2 linked regions of the Tunicatimonas pelagia genome follow. The protein of the gene in region 1 interacts with the protein of each later gene in a pairwise test. Links are inferred from orthologs where the notes say so. Each region holds a gene or a part of one and is shown in the gene's direction. Other genes may lie near its edges.

The links.
Region 2: the proteins of ruvC (region 1) and ruvA interact in binary tests that used the Escherichia coli proteins (3 or more experiments, as listed by UniProt). The link is inferred for Tunicatimonas pelagia from one-to-one orthologs.

Annotation. Positions count from the first base shown.
Region 1 is NZ_CP120683.1:1,217,983-1,221,044, forward strand. What follows is about bases 335-3,062. They hold ruvC (crossover junction endodeoxyribonuclease RuvC), read left to right. Parts: upstream 335-1,258; coding sequence 1,259-1,867; downstream 1,868-3,062. Other genes in these bases: P0M28_RS04995 (glycosyltransferase), read right to left, coding at 335-948; P0M28_RS05005 (potassium channel family protein), read left to right, coding at 1,875-2,963. Outside these bases: more of P0M28_RS04995, read right to left, coding at 1-334.
Region 2 is NZ_CP120683.1:4,097,325-4,100,568, reverse strand. The notes cover bases 223-3,132. They hold ruvA (Holliday junction branch migration protein RuvA), read left to right. Parts: upstream 223-1,322; coding sequence 1,323-1,943; downstream 1,944-3,132. Other genes in these bases: sov (T9SS outer membrane translocon Sov/SprA), read left to right, coding at 1,998-3,132; P0M28_RS17620 (hypothetical protein), read right to left, coding at 596-1,126; P0M28_RS17625 (SpoIIE family protein phosphatase), read right to left, coding at 223-573. In the rest of the region: more of P0M28_RS17625, read right to left, coding at 1-222; more of sov, read left to right, coding at 3,133-3,244. UniProt on the Escherichia coli protein: The RuvA-RuvB-RuvC complex processes Holliday junction (HJ) DNA during genetic recombination and DNA repair.

The DNA of each region.
Region 1 (3,062 bases):
AACCCCAAGCGTAAAATAGATTAGGCCCGACAGAAACCCTACGTGAAATATAAAAACCAGCAAGGACAACAGCACTACTTGGGCTTCGCGGTGCATTTTCCATTTTCCGGCCCAACGCTTGCGCTGTTGTATAAATGAAGTTACCGTTCTTTTAGCATACGTTTTTACCACCGCCTCTGGGCTCTTCAAAAAGAAAACACCTTTAGGGTACTCCCGAAAAACCGCGTGCAGCAAAAACTCATCGTCGCCCGAAGGAACATGCCAGTGACCCTGATACCCGCCTACTCTCCGAAAGGCCGAACGAGAGAAAGCCAGGTTCGCTCCGTTGCAGGTAATGGGATGTTGCGTCTGAATACTGGCGGCACTCATACCAATCAGGCTAGCAAACTCAATGGTTTGCAATCGCTGAAACCAAGTTTTTTCCTGATGAAAGGTAACGCCCCCCGCAGCCAAAGCCGGGCGATACTGCTGAAGAAACTGCAACCAGGTTAGTAGCCAGTAGGGTTCAACCCGGCAGTCGCCGTCGGTGGTAATGATATAATCGCCTTGCGAAGATTGAATACCCTGCCAAATTGCTTGTTTCTTGGGCGAACGATTTCTGGTTGCAGTATCTGATGGGATTAATGTTATCGTCAGCTCAGTCTGGCTGGCAAAATTTCTTACCAAAGTAGCTGTTTCGTCTTCGGACGCATCGTCTACCACAATTACCTCCCAGTTGCGTTTAGGCAGCAGTTGTTGTTCATTAAGCCGTTGTTTCTCCAAATCTTGAAGCAGCGATACAATATGTCGGGCTTCATTGCGTACTGGAATTATTACCGATGCCCGAAGAGGTTGCTCGGAGAGTTTCGCTGGCTGAGGATGAAATACCGGAATTTGTAGCCAGTAGTAGTGAAAACGCACAACCAGCAGACAGTAGATAAGTACAAAAATGGTAAAAATGACCTCCATAGGTAGTAGCTACAAAGGTAAGATTGTTGACTGAAAAGCGTGAGGGAATAGTTGAATTGTTTGATTGTTGAATTGTTGTTAGTCCACAGTTGATAGTCTACAGTCCACAGGTTGAGAAGCTGGAAGTGTTTGGGTGTTGATGTCCAATTGCTAAATTACTGATTGCTGAATGGTTATTAGTCATTGGTCATCAGTCATTACTCATTGCACACTGTTCATTGCCCATTACTTTTAGTCTCCGCCTTCTATCTTTTCATATTTCGTATCTCACATCTCATATCTATAAAAAATCTCTATATTTAAAGGCAAGATGACCCAAACCAAGCCAACGATCGCAAAACGGCCCGATAGCGAAAGAATTATTCTGGGCATTGATCCCGGAACCAACGAAATGGGCTACGGAGTAATCTGTATCCGCAGTTCTCCCTCGCACTCCAGCGTAATTACCCTCATGCAATACGGCATCATTCATTTACGTAAATACGCGAACTACCAAACAAAACTGCAGAAAATATTTGACCGTATCGTCAGCCTGATTGATGAATACCATCCCGATGAGATGGCACTAGAGGCTCCGTTTTACAGCAAAAACGTACAGTCTATGCTTAAACTGGGCCGGGCTCAGGGAGTAGCGATGGCAGCGGCTCTTAGCCGACAAATTCCGGTAACGGAGTACGCCCCCCGCAAAGTGAAACAATCGGTAACTGGCAACGGAAATGCCTCGAAGGAGCAGGTTTCCAAGATGCTAGGTAGTTTGTTAGATACCAATAATCCATTATTGCAAGCAAATCAACTCAATGATGCTACCGATGCTCTGGCCGTTGCCCTATGCCATCATTACCAAAAATCATCACCCATTCGGCACAATAAAAGCTGGAAAGCCTTTGTGGCGGATAATCCCGAGCGGGTAAAATCGTAGCGATATTATGACCGTTCAGCAGCGAAAAAAATGGTATGTCTTAGGCGCAGTAGTTATCGCTTACTTTGCTATAACTTACTTATTGTACTGGGTTGAGCGCGATCAGGAGGGCACCGGGTTTAGCCATCCGTCGGATGCATTCTGGTTCACCATTGTTACTCTATCAACCGTCGGTTACGGTGACTATACTCCGGTTTCTCCTATCGGAAGAATTATCGGAGTAATTTTTATATTAGGAAGTGTCGGGATATTGGGCTACTTCATTAGTCAGCTTACTGCACAGGTTTCGGTATATTTAGAAAAAAAACGTTTAGGACTCTTGGGAACAAAATTCACGAATCATATTCTGGTTATTGGTTGGGACAAATTTGGCAAAGAGGTTGTTGAGGAAGTCGTTCATTCGGGCAACCAAGTGGCGATTGTTTGCAACGATAAAAGTGAGATTGATCTCATCCACGAAGCCTTTAGCAACAAGGAGGTATTTGCCCTCTTCACTGATTACAGCAATTTAGAAGCTTTAGAGAAAGCGAATATACAAGAATCGGCTACGGTGTTTATCAACTTTGAAGATGATACCGAAGTGCTGATTTACCTACTCAATTTGAAAAAATCGTACCCCGACTTGAACTACGTAGTTTCGTTGAGCAACCCTAGTTTGAAAGAAACCTTTGCTGCCACCGGAGTGCGCTACGTGGTTTCCAAAACCGAAATTGCTTCCCGCTTAGTAGCTAGCTACACCTTTGAGCCGGACGTAGCCATGATGGCCGAGTCGCTTATGACTTCCGCATTGGAAGGCGAAGACTACGATTTGCTAGAATACCGCGTAACCGAGCAAAACCCCTACGTAGGCCAAGACTATCTGGATGCCTTTATCTCTTTAAAAAAAGAGCATGATTGTGTATTGGTGGGGACCAACAAAAAACAATCGGACGGAAGCCGCTTATTGATGAAAAACCCTTCCGCCGGAGTAACTATTAACGCAGATGATTACCTGATTCTCATTTGCACCGGAACCATCAAGAACAAAATGCAGAAGCTATTCGGTGTATCCGAAGGCCGTTTACAAGAACGCGGAACTTCTCAGAAGGTGAAGTGATGAGTTATATCCAAGAGTACAGCCATAACTCAGTAAAAATCAAGAACGGCATGTACCAAATCCATATGATGTATCCATATTTGCTAAATATAGACATTT
Region 2 (3,244 bases), 2.9 Mb from region 1 along the record:
TTCGCATAGGAGTAAAAGTACCTCAGCCAACGCCAATCGATTGCCTTGCTGCTCATAAATTAGCCGGGCACTATCGGCGTACTGAACTGCCATGGAATAGTAATCGCTAGAAAAAGTAGCTTGAGCCATTAGTTGGTAGGCACTGGCCACTTGGGCTGAGTCGGCTTCCTCCCAATAAATAGCAATGCCCCGGTTCAGATAATGCTGTAAGCTATCACTATTGTGGCGAAGGTAATGAGCAAAATAAGATGCTAAGCGAACGTAAGTGTCGGCCAGCCCGTCATTGTAGTTTGCTTTCTGCGCTGCACCTCTGGCTCGTTGAAGTAAGTAATACGTAGTATCTAAATCATACTGTTCGTAAAATGCCGCCAATTTCAACCAGACCTCACTCTCTTCTTCTAGAGAATTAGCTCGTTCCAGTATAATGTTAAGACTATCAGCGGTGGGCACTTGGGCAAAAGAAAGGCTCATCCAACCCGTACTAACCAAAAGAAAGCCCCACTGTATGAGTTTTGTCCGCATCACCTGTATATCGCTCGTTAATTCTACTCGAATGTAGGACTTGGCTGTCATATATTCAAGCGAATAGCGGAACCTATTGCTGTTTACCTTCAACAGAATATTCAATCCACATAGAATCGGATTCAAAGTAATGCTCAATTACCTCTTCCCCAAGGGTGAGTTGTCGCTGTTCGGCGTATTTCTTTACTTTCTGATCAACCTGCTCAGGAGTAGAACGCACCACCGGATGGCCGTATAATTGCACCCGAAGATAACTACCTTCTGCTAAGGAGTCTTGAGTCAGATTCTGTAAAGCTTCTGATGATGCATCTGAGGTGATAATTCCGATAAGCTGATTAATTTCTTCCGAGGCAGCGGTAGAATCATAGTTCACCACAACCAATCGGCCACTAAGGGTAGGGTCTTCTAGTAGTTGTTTCGTCTTTACTACAATTTCCCGCAGCTTCAGGTCGCCGTACTTACCTTGGTACGTAGTTCCGTAAACTATCTGACGTGGGTGAGATACTTCGCTTATCTTTTCTGTCTGAAACCCACCTAACCAAGCGTAGCCCGCCACCGACAGAAGTGTTACTAAAATGGCTCCGCCTATTACTATCTTTTTCATACCACAACTAAAATGATTGATATGTTAAGTATATAATATTTTTTTTCAAATGCTAGATCACGCCCTTGCTAATTGCTGGTAGATTTTTTTACATTTGCGGCAGTGCCCATTTCCAGGTGTATTCATTTTTGCCTCATGCATCGGTTGCAGTTTTGGGTATAAATGTAAAATCACGATCTAATTACTGCCTAATTGTATGTATGCTTACATTCAAGGAACTCTTGCCCACAAAGATCCAACCTACGTTGTTATTGATGTGCAGGGCGTAGGGTATGAAATCAGAATCTCACTCAATACCTACGAGGCACTGGAGAGAGAGTCAACCTACAAGCTGCATACCTACCTTCATGTAAAGGAAGATATTCAGGCCCTATTTGGTTTCGCTCAGCCTGCTGAAAAAAAGCTATTTCTAGATTTATTGTCCATCTCAGGAGTAGGACCTAGCCTAGCATTAACAATGCTATCTTCTATGCAGGTGAATGAACTAAAGGGTGCAATTGCCAACGAAGATGCCAAAACAGTACAGCGCATAAAAGGAATTGGAGCGAAAACGGCTCAGCGAATTGTGCTTGAACTGGCTGATAAAATTCGTAAGGAAGGAGTTGCTGTAGGCTCAACCGAAAAGGTACATGGTCTTCCGGCAGGCTCGTACAATACCTTACGCACCGAGGCGTTATCTGCTTTGACAACGCTCGGCTTCACCCGGGCAACGGCTGAAAAAAGTATTAACAAAGTAATGGCCGACTGGCAAAAAAGCAAGCAAAACGAAGAGCCTCGCCTGGAAGAGGTAATTAAGCTTGCACTCAAAACCACGTAAATTATTGCCGACTTGCTACTGACGGTTCTACGGTATACAACGGAAAACTACTGGATGAAGCGCACATGCGGAATATTTCTGGGGCTTATGTTCAGCGCACTGTCCATAATAGCCCAAGATACTCCGCCCAATGTGGCTCCAATAGATACTACGCAGGCCGATACCATTCCGGAAGAAACATTAGCCGCTCTGGCTGATACGGTTCCCGCGGGTCCCTACCAACCGTCTAATCGCCCCCAATACGGATTACCCGACCGCTACGGCGATCCGCTCTCCAACCGGGTACCGCGTTCCCCGCTTTATTTGCAGCCCCCTACTCAGTTAGACTTTGGGATTGAGATTGATACTTCTATTAATTATTCTATTTACGAGCGAGTAAACGGATTGGATTATCGGGCACCATCGTACCTAAACTTTGATCAGTATCAGGAAATTCAAGACCAACAAATTTTACGCGACTACTGGCGAAATCGTTCGGCGGCACTAGACGGCGAAAGTGCAGTAAGTGGCCGTCGGCTTATTCCCCCAATTTACACAACTCCCGCTTTTGACCGGCTGTTTGGGGGCTCCTACGTAGATATTCGGCCTAACGGATTTGTTACCCTCGATTTTGGCGGACGGTTTCAGCGAATATTCAATCCTAATATTCCGATTCGGCAGCAACGAAACGGTAATTTTGAATTTGACCAACAGATTAGCCTAAACGTAGTGGGAACCATTGGCGATAAACTTCAGATTACCGCCAATTTTGATAATAACAATTCCTTTGACTTTCAGAATAATGTGAAAGTAGAGTACACTGGCTACGACCACGAGATTATTAAGAAGATTGAACTCGGGGTGGTGAGTATGCCGGTTAGCAATAGCTTGATTACGGGTTCACAAAGCCTGTTTGGAATTAAAACCCAGTTGCAGTTTGGCCGACTGTTTGTCACCAGTGTAGCTTCAGTGCAGCGGGGTAGCAGCGATGCCATTACTATTGAGAGCGGTACCCAAACCCGCGATTTTGAAATTATCGCTTCTGAATACGATGAGAACCGACATTTCTTCTTGAACCATTATTTTCGGGCTAACTACGAGAACTGGCTGCGTTCGCTACCCCAGATCTATTCTGGGCTCAACATAACCCGAGTAGAAGTTTATGTGCTTAATCGCAACAACGATACCGAAACCCTACGGGGCATGGCAGCCTTTATGGATTTAGGCGAGGGGAGCGTAATATTTCGAGACGATAATCCTCAGATAGGAGAAGGACAGGGAGGAACCGCCCGCAATGATGCTAACCAACTTTACGCCAACCT